DNA from 2 places in the Shewanella sp. SM32 genome. Region 1 is predicted to be linked to the other one. Evidence: riboswitches for the same ligand, from Rfam matches in the RefSeq annotation. Region 1 holds a riboswitch; the other holds the start of a gene.
What was found. Region 1 has a riboswitch for thiamine pyrophosphate ahead of thiC (phosphomethylpyrimidine synthase ThiC). Riboswitches for the same ligand answer to the same signal wherever they lie in the genome.
Positions count from the first base shown of each region.

Region 2: it holds a riboswitch for thiamine pyrophosphate, as region 1 does, so the genes downstream of both, L5M10_RS12060 (TonB-dependent receptor) here and thiC (phosphomethylpyrimidine synthase ThiC) in region 1, are expected to answer to the same signal.

Region 1 is NZ_JAKKRO010000011.1:49,181-55,889, reverse strand. Features, by position in the region: gene L5M10_RS06640 (bifunctional hydroxymethylpyrimidine kinase/phosphomethylpyrimidine kinase) at 1-1,554, opposite strand, end outside; gene thiC (phosphomethylpyrimidine synthase ThiC) at 1,557-3,644, opposite strand; TPP riboswitch at 3,846-3,944, opposite strand; gene L5M10_RS06630 (hypothetical protein) at 4,112-5,503, opposite strand; gene trhA (PAQR family membrane homeostasis protein TrhA) at 5,998-6,681, shown strand.
Region 2 is NZ_JAKKRO010000025.1:39,566-46,274, reverse strand. Features, by position in the region: gene L5M10_RS12075 (phosphotransferase) at 1-245, opposite strand, end outside; gene pnuC (nicotinamide riboside transporter PnuC) at 245-898, opposite strand; gene L5M10_RS12065 (hypothetical protein) at 945-1,205, opposite strand; gene L5M10_RS12060 (TonB-dependent receptor) at 1,302-3,521, opposite strand; TPP riboswitch at 3,576-3,714, opposite strand; gene L5M10_RS12055 (Crp/Fnr family transcriptional regulator) at 3,912-4,592, shown strand; gene tsgA (MFS transporter TsgA) at 4,660-5,835, opposite strand; gene deoD (purine-nucleoside phosphorylase) at 5,886-6,590, opposite strand.

The sequences.
Region 1 (6,709 bases):
CGACTGAATGGCCGCTAAGTCGGTAACGGCGAGATCTTCTTGGCCTAAATGTACCCCAAAGGCATGGTATTTTATCGCTAACTGCCAGTGATCATTGATAAAAAGCTGCGCATTAAAATGCTTACCTAAGGCAATGGCCGTTTGAATTTGTGCTTCTAATTCAGAGCCAACCAACTCAAATTTACCTGACTCAGACTTGCCTAGCGCAGATTTATCTCGCTGGTATCCTGCTAACCCTGCAGCAGTTGACCCGCTGGTATCGGTTTTTATCCGTAACTGCACGGTTTTAACACCCGCAACTAACAAACTTTCCAGCATGATTAAGTCACTCACCACGGGATAAACACCAAGATCGGCATCGAGCACTTTAAAACCGTGGGATGAGATGTATTGAGCTGGCGTCGAAGTTATTCTTACCTGAGCGGTTGCCTGATCTGTTGCGGAAAAAACTGTTGCAACTAAGTCATTACCAACATCAAGATGTTGGTTGAGGTGATAACTAATAAAATTACCATCACACAATTTTATCTTGGCATAGCGGGACAAGTCATTGGGCCACCCCGTACGGGCCAACGACCCTGGACCTTGCCCTAAACCAATCGCCGCGCTTAAGCCTTGACTCACGTAGGCTTTGGCAACCACCACCGCATCTTGCAATACAAAACCTTGCGCTAACACGGCGGCAATAGCCGATGACAAAGTGCAGCCGCTACCATGGTTATGACGGGTATTAACCCGCGGGCTTGCCAACCAAAAACGCCCATTTTGATGCAGCTCAGAGCTAGCGCGTACTTGATGGCAAACCAGATAATCCTCGGCAAGCCCATGATCCCAGCCGTTGCTATCGAGAGTGCTAACATGAACGTTAGCCTGAGTTTGAGCATGAGTGTTATCGTGAGTTTTAGCATGAGTATCATCAAGAATATCAGTGCTGCCAAAGCTCACATCGCCCCCTTTAGCGAGCACACTGCAATCTAAACTCTGGGATAAAGCCTGTGCTGCAGCAACGAACTGCGATTTGGTCGAAACATCACTGTTAGTTAACCGCCCAAGTTCAAGCACATTGGGCGTGATAAGTTCGATTAAGCCTTTGAAAGGATTAAAATCTAAAGCTGATTTGGCAGAACTTTTTATATCCTGACAGTTATCTGCTGCTAATGCATCGCCACAACTGGCGACCATCACAGGATCGACAATCACAGGCACAGATGGATAGTGGATTTTAAAACTCGCGATCCAATCTGCCAGCAATGCCACTTGAGTTTGATCTGCCAGTAAGCCGATTTTAATTGCTTTGGGTGGCAAGTCTGAAAGCAAAGTCGTCAGCTGAGCCATTAACATCGCCGCTGATACGGGCTCGACTAAAGTGACTGCTACTGAGCTTTGCGCCGTCACTGTGGTGATCACGCAGCAACCGTGACAGCCCAAATCTTGAATTGTCGCCAAGTCCGCCTGAATACCGGCACCGCCGCCGCTGTCTGAACCGGCTATGGTCCAAACAAATGCGGGGCGAGCGGTATTCATGGGCGAATTACCCCCATGAATACCCGACATAATTAGGCTTCCTCTGCTTCGGCGACAAGCTTGTCTTTCACGTGATAGATCTCGGCGCCCGAAGCAGCAAATTGTGCCGATTTTAGCGCCATTGCCGCTTCCAACTCCTGCGGCGTCTTGACTGTGACTTGCATGGCTTGGTCAGCCGCTTCAACTTGATCCGCCTTCGCTTGTGCCGCCTCTAAGCCAGCGGCATAGGCGCGCACATCTTGGGTGATTTTCATCGAACAAAATTTAGGGCCGCACATAGAGCAAAAATGCGCGACTTTAGCGGATTCCTGCGGTAAAGATTCATCGTGGTAAGCGCGCGCGGTTTCAGGATCGAGTCCTAAGTTATATTGATCTTCCCAGCGGAATTCGAACCGCGCCTTTGCCAGCGCATTGTCACGAATTTGCGCACTCGGATGACCTTTGGCCACATCGGCGGCGTGGGCAGCAATCTTATAAGCAATCAAACCTTGCTTAACATCTTGTTTATTCGGTAATCCTAAGTGTTCTTTTGGCGTGACATAACACAACATAGCGCAGCCATACCAAGCAATCATGGCCGCGCCTATGCCGGAGGTGAAATGATCATACCCAGGTGCGATATCGGTGATTTGTGGGCCAAGGGTGTAAAACGGCGCTTCGTCGCAGTGAACTAACTGCTTGTCCATGTTCTCTTTAATGAGCTGCATCGGGATATGTCCCGGTCCTTCGATAATGGTTTGCACGTCGTATTCCCACGCGATTTTGACTAGATCACCTAAGGTTTCAAGCTCTGCAAACTGGGCGGCATCATTGGCGTCGGCAATTGAGCCTGGACGCATACCATCACCTAAAGACAGGGATACATCGTAGGCGACGCAAAGCTCACAGATCTCACGAAAATGGCTGTAGAGGAAGTTTTCCTTATGGTGGCTCAGGCACCATTTGGCCATGATTGAACCGCCGCGGGAAACGATCCCAGTAACACGTTTAGCCGTCATCGGCACATAACGCAGCAGTACACCAGCATGAATAGTAAAATAATCAACACCTTGCTCCGCTTGTTCAATCAAGGTATCGCGGAACACTTCCCAGGTTAAATCCTCTGCCACGCCGTTCACTTTCTCCAGCGCTTGATAAATAGGCACAGTGCCGATGGGCACTGGCGAATTACGGATGATCCACTCGCGGGTTTCGTGAATATAACGACCCGTGGATAAATCCATGACAGTATCTGCACCCCAACGGGTTGACCAGACGAGCTTTTCCACTTCTTCCTCGATGGAAGACGTCACCGCCGAGTTACCGATATTGGCGTTCACTTTCACCAGAAAATTACGCCCGATAATCATAGGTTCGGCTTCGGGATGGTTAATATTCAGCGGAATAATCGCGCGGCCACGGGCAACTTCGGCGCGGACAAATTCGGCGGTAATCGGTTCGCCGACTAAGGCACCAAAGGCTTCGCCCTTGGCTTTACGATTGAGGATTTCATCCTGTACTTGCGCAAGTACCATGTTCTCGCGGATCGCCACATATTCCATTTCTGGCGTGATAATCCCTTGACGGGCATAGTGTAATTGACTGACACGTTTGCCCTGCAGCGCTCTGCGTGGGCGGACAATGGCACTCGAGCCTGCCTCAAAACGCAGATGATCTAAACCGTCGTCGGCGAGTCTTTGTTGGGTAAAGTCTGAGGTCGCGCAGGATAATTGCTCTGTGTCGTTGCGGGCTAGGATCCAGTTTTGTCTTAATTTACCAAGGCCTAGACGCACATTGATGTCGGCCTCAGGATCGGAATAAGGTCCGGCGCAATCGTACACGCGGATTGGCGGATTTTTTTCCATGATGGGCGCATCATCTGTGCCGCCGACCAGGGTGTCAGTCTGCAGAATTTGCCGCATGCCAACGCGAATATCGGCACTGGAACCTTCGAGGTAAATCTTTTGTGAATTAGGATGTTGCAGCGGCGCTAACGTATCGATAAAGGCTTGGGCCTGCGCGCGGGTTTCGCGGCGACTCGGCGCCTTAGGCACGGTTGATTGACTAGGCACTGTCACTTCTAGCGATGTGCTTTCTCTAGAAATAGCAGCTACAGCTGGGTTTGGGTTTGAACTGGACATAAGCAATCTCACGTTAAAAAATGGAGTTGCTTGTCTGGAGAATTGAGTTGTTGATAGCTGGACATGGCAATCAACTTTTGTGGCCAACACTGGCTTCAAAAATTGAGTTACCCTGCTCAATAACGATTAAATCTAAACATTAAGGCTTAAAACACTGCTGAGTTAGCAGGTGTTCAAGCCGTCTATTTTGGCGATTTAATATGTGTTATTACGCTTGTTTCCTTCGCAGGTTTTAACCTGATCAGGTTCAACGGATCCCGAATAAACGGTCTCAGCCAAGAGGCACTCCGACAAGATGAGTGCGCAGTATAGACAGAAGCGGCAGCAACAAACAAGGAAAAAAGCAATTAAAAACCTTAACCACCAATCCAAAATAAAGATTCATAATTAATTGTTTTTAATTGATTAAATAAAATAAAACTAAAAAAGATATAATTAGCATGAAAATAAATCACAAAAGAAAGTCACTATTTATGGGGTTTGAGCATCATTTTGTTTAATCGAGATTGAATGGCATCATCAATAGCTTGATTGATTTTTTTGCCACTGCAGTTAATGGGAAAACCTAAATTTTCGGCGTTAGGATTAACTTGAGTGCCGACTTGTACCACGCGATAACAAGTATCCCCTTTACGCACAATACGATTTGGGTCTAAGGGTAAATCTAGACTCGTTGTGTCACCGAAATCATCGGCATTAGGGACAAATAGCACCTCCATCTCTGGGCTCATTTCACTCATATTCGATTTCCGGGTGAACTTATCGGCCTGTTCAATGACGAGATCATCGAGCGCTTGCTCGCGCTGACGTTCAAAATATTGCTGCGTGAATAAACTCATGCTTGAGCTTGTCGCTATTGTGATCTCACCTTCTGCTGCAGGCGAGCTCTTAGCGCCAAGCTGCGGCTTTAATTCTGAGGTATCCAACGTATTCGTTGGTTTTATTGCCATCGTTTCAGTGGGTTGTTCATCACTTGGGGCAATTGATTGAGTTTTCTTTGATTGAGTTTTCTTTGATTGAGATTGGCTCGATTGAGTGATGTTCGGTTTAACCGTATCTGGGTTCACTTTTTCTGATTCTACTTTTTCAGAGACGGCCTTTTCGGGTGCTATTGTTTCAGGCATGACCTTTTCAAGTATTGGCAGAGGCTTCACTTGAGTTTGAGGTGTGGGAACAATTGTAGGCGTAACAGAACTTGTCGCTTCAGTCTTATCCTCGGCCTTTATCTCAGTTTCGGACTCTGAGGTTTCGGCTTTCTCTACCGCGGGAGCATAAATAAAGTAAGCCTTGATCGCTGCCACTTTAGGGCCACGACTTTCTATTTCCTTCAATCCGAAGGGATTTAACTGCGGGCGCCACAAAATACAGATAAGTAAAAATAAACACGCATGCACTAAGACCACAAAAAATAACAGACTTAATTCTTTGAAATATGGCTGACGAGCACGTAAAACGGATCCCGTCCCCAATCCCTGAGCACTAGTTTGTATCATCCCAGACAGTTCAGGTTTGGATTCAGACTCAGGAACCAATTTATGTTGATGTTGATCTTGATGTTCAGCATGGATTTCTTGCAGTACCAAATCTTGGGTTTTATCTTGAGCTATGCCTTTGATGTCATGCTTAGAGGCTGAATGACCTGCATCGCTATTGAACGCTAATGGCTCCGTATCAGTGGTAAAAACAGGCGTTTGAGCAGCATCCAGTTCACCGAGCTGATGATCAAAGGCGATAAAAGTCTCACCTTCTGGCGATGTGACCGAAATCAGCAAAGCACTATCGACATCATCTCCAATCGCTATCGCTGTAGGAGATGCTGTCAATAAAGGCGCGGCCTTGGGTTGATGTTGAAAAGGCAAAATCCATCCTTAGGTTTTGTATAGTATCCATTGATTTCAATGATGCTTAACGTGGAACGATTACACTCTAATTCAATATCAATCCAATATCGGGTTGTTGAATATTGAAAGCGAATTATCTATTGATTGCATTTACTTACGAGTGCTCAACGCAGATTAGAGGAGGCAAACAGAGCAAAGTTCAATGCGAATGCAACCTGCTACAAGCACAGTACTTTACGCCAGTGCTTGATAAGCCACTTGCCAGTTAAGACAAATAAGGCTGGGAATTGGGATCATAATCGCGCTAAATTGAATGTTAAATCTCACGTCTTGAAGCGAGTAGCATCATCAATGCGATGCACTGATGGGAGTGCAAGACGGCGTTAAAAATCTAAAAGATGAAAAATAGAAGCCAACCATAAATTTAAGCTTACAAGTGTACGCTAAAATATGGTGATTTATTTTTCTAACTGATAGACTCAGTCATTATCGTTTACGAGTGTGTATCTACCATGTCGAGTCAAAGTGTTACCGAACAGCCAAACACAGTTAAAAACCTGGTAAAATCTGGACCATATAGTATCAAAGAAGAGATCGCTAACAGTGTATCCCATGGCCTAGGTGTCATTGCGGGGATTGTGGCATTGGTCCTCATGCTGCTTAAAGGTCAAGATCACCTAACGCCAATTCAACTTACGGGCGTAACCATTTATGGTGCGAGCATCATAGTGCTTTTCCTATGCTCGACGTTATATCACAGCGTTAGCCATTCAGGCTGGAAACATAAACTGAAGATCGCCGATCACTGCGCTATTTACTGTTTAATTGCAGGAACTTACACACCTTTGATGCTGATAAGCTTACAAGGCACGCAGTCGATAGTGATTTTAACGGCCATTTGGTCGCTTGCAATTGGTGGGATCCTATTTAAGACACTGTTTATTCACAAATTCAAAAAGTTAAGCTTAGTCTTGTATCTCGCTATGGGTTGGCTATGTGTCACTGTGATGGGCGATTTAACGGCGGCGATGTCAGAGGTAGGCTTTAATCTATTGATCTTAGGCGGGTTATTTTACACATTAGGGGTTGTATTCTACGTCGGTAAACGCATTCCATTCAACCATGCCATTTGGCATTTGTTTGTGCTCGGCGGTGCCATGAGTCACTTTCTGTGTATTTATCTGACTGTTATTTAACTGACATTGATTTAACTGGCTCTAATTT
Region 2 (6,709 bases), on a different contig from region 1:
TGAGCCAATTGCTGCCAGTAAAAACGCTCCTGCTGGCGGTTGCAAAAACTGTCCGCCGCATCCGCATTCACCCGCAGCACATAACTGCCTGTGGGCGAAGTGATTTTATAGTTGTGATTACTTAAGCCGCCCGCAAGCTCATGAATACTTAACACGTTAACTAGCCCTGCACTTTTGAGTATGGGGTAAAGTGCTTTGAATGGCTCGCCTGCTGAGCGTTCCATCGAGGCGTTTATATCGAGCATTAACTGAGTAACTTCAAGGTATTAGCTTCACGGGCGTCGGCTAACGCGGTTCGCCACAGGAAATACCCCACGACCGCCAGACCCACATAAAGCACGAATAACAAGGATGTCAGCATCAAGCCTTTGCTGAGATAAAGGTAAATCGACACTATGTCGATAACCACCCAATAAAGCCAATTCTCAAGTACCTTTTTTGCCACTAAATAAGTCGTCATCACGGCGAAACAGGTTGTCGCCGCATCTAGATACGGGAATGCGGCTTGGGTATACGTCGCCATACCGTGACCAACCAAAAGCGAAATCACGCCCGTTGCTGCGATCAACTTTAAATGGGTTTTCAATGGCCAAGTGGTCACTTTTACGCCTTGATGCTTATCACCACCTTGGGTCCAGAGCCAATATCCATAGAGCGCCATCGCCATGTAATAGACGTTAAGCACAGACTCCATCAGTAGCGACACCTTCCAAAACAACACAGTGTAAATAGCGGTACTGGCAAAGGCCGCCGCCCAGCACCACACGCTCGCCTTCATAGCCAGCAGTAAATATGCCATCGCCAGCAATACCGCGAGGGCTTCCCATACGGTCATCACATGGACTTCACCAAAGGCCGTATTAACGCTCTCGACCAAGGTTAACCATAAATCTGTCATAGTGTTGTTCTCATTGCCTATTTGTCGCTTACATGGCGGTCAATCATTATTCGCTGTGGGCTAAATTCAGCTCACCACCGATAAACTTACACACAAATACTGCCTTGCCCCACTTCTCATGGGCTGCTTGCATCTCGGTCGCCAGCATAGTCATCACATCTAAATAATCGCCGCACACTTGAGTAGCCATCGCATTAGTCACGCGCTCGATATTGGGATAGCTATCCACGCGGCCAATAAACCACTTGATAGGATCGAGGTAATTTTCATTAAAGGGATACATGCTAATTTCTGCGGTCAGTTTCATTTTAATTCCTTGATATTCTGAAGTAAGGCTGTAGCCCAAACACTGGGCTACAGTTCAGTTACACTTAAATGATTGTGCTCACTTTAAAATGAGCTATTACATAAACTTAACGTTAAAGGTTACGCCAATCTGACGCGGATCGCCGTAACGAATATATTGCTTTTCCGCCCAACCGTTATCTGGCTCATTGCCAAAATAGAAGCCACGCACACCGTATTCTTCATTAAACAGATTGCGTCCCCATAAATATGCCGACCATGCGCTCGCCTCATAACCTACGCGGGCATTGACGATAGTGTAGGGCTCAGAGCGGGATTCATTGCTGTCTGAATAATAGAATTCACTCTTACCGCTAAGATTCAGGTTAGCAAACCAACCCGAATTGGCACGATAAGTCCCGCCAAGGCTGTAGGTAACGTGTGGAGAATGGGCTAGATCGCGGCCAGTTAAATCCACCTCAGTGCCATATTTGTCCTGATACTGATAGTCACCGTAGGCCGTTTCTAACCAACCTAAGCTTGAGTAAACTTGCAGATTATCCGTGGCATACCAGGTTGCATCTAACTCAGCGCCATAGTTATTCGAACTGCCTGCATTTTCAGTGAACAAGATAAAACGCTGTGGTTTATCGGGATCTTGCTGTGATGCAGCCACCTGTTGATCTTGTCTGTCCATATAGAACAGCGCCAAATTAGTATCGATAAGTCCCGCTAACCAATGGGATTTAAGGCCGATTTCATAGTTATAGAGCGTCTCAGTACTAAACTCTTTTTTATCGTTCAATTCGACTGGCAAAGTCATGTTGAAACCGCCCGCCTTGTAACCGCGTGCGACTCGGACATAAGCATTGTGTGAGTCGTTCAGCACTTTACTCACAGCAATATGACCGCCCCACATAGTTTCGCTCGGGTCGAAATTATCGTTATTCGTATCAGAGTAATGGCTGTTGCGACGCTCTAAACGTAGACCCACAGATAAAGCATAATTTGAGCCCAAATCCGTATCGAGCTGACCAAACAGTGCATAGTTTGTCGCCTCATACTCTGAGTCTAAGACTTCATCCGGCCAAGCATTGTATTCAGAATACAATTGGTTATCTTCTTTCAGATTCATGGCATACACACCAAGCAACCAATCAGTACTCTCTGCAAAAATACGGCCCTGCTCGGTAGAACTTAGGCGAAACTCTTGCGACGCGGTTTTACGCTGACCCGTTTTATCCCAAAAATAATCGTATTGACACGGCGCCAGATTGCCATTGTCATCATTGCATTGCTTAGAGGCCCAATATTCTGAGTTAGCCCAATCGCCATCGTAACTGTAATGGTGATCGGTATTCGCAAAAGAGGTTAACGAAGTTAATTCGAAGTTTTCGGCGCCGGAATAGGTCGCTTTAAAACCCGCGCCTGTGGTGCGTTGGCTATCGACACCCGGTTGATCCGATGTTGTCTGGGTTGGTGAATTGGTTAAACTCCACACATCATAGCCATTATCAAAATCGGCATGCAGCACAGTTAAATCAAACTGCAAATCATCTGTCGCATACCAGCGCAGCTTAGCGCGGCCGCTGAATTCATCGCGGCCATTGGTATCATCACGGTCTAAATACAGGTTATCGTGGTAACCATTTTGCTGGTGCTGCTGCATTGACACACGATAAAGCAGCTTGCCAGAATCCGTTAATGGGCCAGAACTGAAACCGCTAAACGTGCGCAAATCATCATCGCCTAACGACACTTCGCCGCCATGCTCAAACACATCAGTTGGATCGTTACTCTTCAGATAAATCAGTCCCGCTAAAGCATTCGCGCCGTAACGCGTCCCCTGCGGTCCACGAAGCACTTCGACCTGCTGTAAATCGTACATGCTCGACACCATACCAATACCGGATAAATCGATATCATCTATGATGTAACCCACGGAAGAATTAGGTGCGCCTTGGTATTGTTCCTGTTCCCCTACACCGCGAATTTGAAAATATTTCGGCCGAGAGCTTCCACCTGACCAGTTAAAATTGGCGATAGAATTAAGCAGATCTTCAAAGTGTTGCGCACTTTCATCTTGAATTTTTTGACTGTCGATAACGGTAATGCTTGAAGGCATTTTTTCTAAACTTGAGCTGCGAAAATCCGCCGTCACCACCATGACTTCCATCTCAGTGCTGGGATCGGGTTTATCGATAGCGTCGGTTTGTGCAAAAACAGGGGTGCTCAGCGCTGCGGCGATGGCAAATGCCAGCGGCGCTCGGGCTAAAAATAAGCTTGGCGATACGGTTGAAAATGGGGATTGATGGTTTGACGTTTTACGGTTTGACATAGGACCTCAAATATAATGTTTGAGATCCGGCAACGAATAAGCGATTCAGAAGTGTGCTGTTAATTGGCCCATTCCTACGCCGGTATTAGCCGGATCAGGTTCTAAGGGTTCGTCAGATGACATCTCAGTTTACAGCCGTTAACGTTAAAATCAGAGTAACATTAATGCACAACAAACACCCCTTGGCGGCGCCTAGTATACATGACGGAAATAAAAAGTGGGCACTCTTATCTCTGCGATTCAATTAAATGTCGCGAAAACCACTGCCCTTCAGTTCGTATGATGAAAATATCTTTAGTAGCCGCCTAAATCCTTTCGTCCATTTGACCGCCTATCATGATAATGCTATAGAAGGTCGCAATTTCGAACACAGTAAGAGGATCATAGTCGATGCAGCTAAAACCTTTATCGAAAGGACGTTATAGCCAGCGATGGGAGCAAGACTATCCACTTATTGAAGCGGTTGTACTTAGCTGTATCAGCGAAATAAAAATGCTCAAAAAAGGCGCTCACCTCATGACGCAGGGGGAAGCGATGGCATCACTTGTATTGGTGAAGCAAGGTCGCGTATCACTCGGCCATACCGCGAGAAATGGTCGGTGTTTTCAATTAGGTACTATTGATTGTGATTCACAGCTGTTTGGCGAAATGGAGTTCTTCACCCAGTACCACTGTCAACTAGACATTATTACCAGTGAACCCTTAGAAATCATGTTGATTAACGCTGAAAAACTGCAACATTGCCTCGGTCAGCATCCTCAACTCGCGCTATTTTTCGCTAGTGCAATTGCGATTGACTACCAAGACACAGTGGATATTTTTACTCGGCGACTGCTCTATCCCATCAGTTATAACGTGGCATTTGATATTTACCATGAATACTTAAATGACTTGCCCGTAGATGGCTTTAGTAAACGCTATTTAGAGGCTGAACGATTTGGCACTACCGACCGAGTCTACCGTCGGGCACTACAAAATCTTGAGGAACGAGGCTTAATTGAGCGGAAAAAAGATAGCATTCGGATTTGTGATCTCAACGCACTCAAGAAATTTGTTGAAGCAGGTATATAACCGCTTTCAACATAACCCACACTCGACTTAATTTAACAACCGAGTGTGGGATGGATGCACAGGTAAATTAACTTACCGATGGCGAGTGTTGTTCCATAGCCGGTTTCATCCGACTTGAAACGATCAATAGCATAAATATCGCTGCGTAAAGCAAAGGAATCACGTACATCACTGTTTGTAATCCGATAATACGTTCAAAGAAAGAACTGATGGCTGGGCTAAACATCGCCCCTGCACTTCCACTAATAAGAATATATGACACATTTTTGCTGCTGGCTTTTTTTACAAAAGACACGCCATAAGCAATAAATGCATTATAAAGCGCGGCACATACAAAACCATAACCATAGGTTAAATAAGCTATCCAATTAAGATTATTGGTACTGACAATGGCAGCGGTGATCACCATAGCTAAAGCAATAATACCGACTAAGAAATGGTGAATTTTTACACGAGTCACAATCACAGTCGAAATTAACGCCCCAATTAGCGCAGCGGACCAATACTGGGTAATAATATTACCGGCATCTTCAAACGGGATATCAAATTTTTGTTTTACAAATAAAGGTGCCCAAGTTAAAAAAGTATATAAAGCCAGCATTCCTAAGAATAAACCAATACCCCCACTAATAATGCCGAGATTCCATTCAGACTGTTGTTTCTCTTGTGTTGTAGAAGATTGCTCGCAAATAGAGAAATGAGTGAACAAGGTAATAATGACTGTACCGAACGCCACTAAACCCACGGCTAAATAACTATAACTCCATGATAATGAACTTGTTAATGCATAAGTCGTTATCAATGGAAAAATAACGCCTGCAATATTAAACGTCGCATCTTGCACCACTAACATTGTGCTTTGTAATTTCTCTTGCCACACAGACACCACAATCGTACCTGCAATACATAAACCGATACCGCCACAAAAACCAATTAAGGTCATTGCTACCATCACAACTTGTAGGGAACCGGTTAAATGTAAAGCCAGAGCAGAAAGAGCAACCAGACTGTAACTTATCAAGGTCATTCTTTTGATACCCATTTTTTCAATAAAGAAAAATGCTGCAATCGTCCCCGCGAGTGCACCACCATTGAGCAATGAAAAGATTGATGCAACTTCGTTAACATTAGCGGCAAATTTCTCAGCTATGGGTTCAATCAACATCCCAAATTGGGTCGCAAAGCCCGCCATAATAAAATTGGCGAGAAAACTGATGGCTGTTAAAGTAATTTTATTATTCATTATGTCATTCCATAAGTGAAATGCTAAGGGTTCAAAGGATGGCTTTAAACCTAATTGAGGGCGGTTTCTAACGCGAGCTCGATCATATTATTAAAAGAGAGTTGGCGTTCTTCGGCCGTTGTTTCTTCACCGGTTAAACAATGATCCGATACCGTTAAAATGGCTAATGATTCGATACCTTGTTGGTGTGACAATCCATAAAGCCCCGCCACTTCCATATCAATACCTAATACCCCAAAACGTTCAAGTGCAGGGATCATATCTTCATCGGGATCGTAATAAAGATCACCACTAAAGATATTGCCAACTTTTACACTAATGCCTTTCTCATTCGCTGTTGTATAGGCTTTATGCAATAAAGAAAAGGTCGCAGAAGTTGCCATTTGGTAGCCGCTACTACGCTTAGCGTTAGTAGGTGAATCCGTACCTGCGGCTTGGGCTAAAATAACATCTCGCATTTGTACATGTTTTTGTGTTGCACCTAAACTGCCAATACGAATAATGCGTTTCACGCCAAAATAATTAATCAGCTCATGGCCATAGAGCACCATAGATGAAATACCCATACCATGACCCATAACGGAAATGCGCTGTCCTTGGTAAAAGCCCGTGTAACCAAGCATATTGCGAACATTCGTGACTTCTACGGCATCGGTGAGATAGGTTTCAGCGATATATTTAGCACGGAGTGGATCACCCGGCATAATAACAGTTTCAGCAAAATCAGTAGGTTGAGCATTAATATGAGCAGTCATCTTTCTATCCTCATGTGGTAATATGCTGATAGTAGTGCCCAATCACTGAATGTATTTAGGACTAAAGTCCGGATTTCATCTTGCCGTAAACCTTTTTGCTTAAAAATGGGTAATTTATC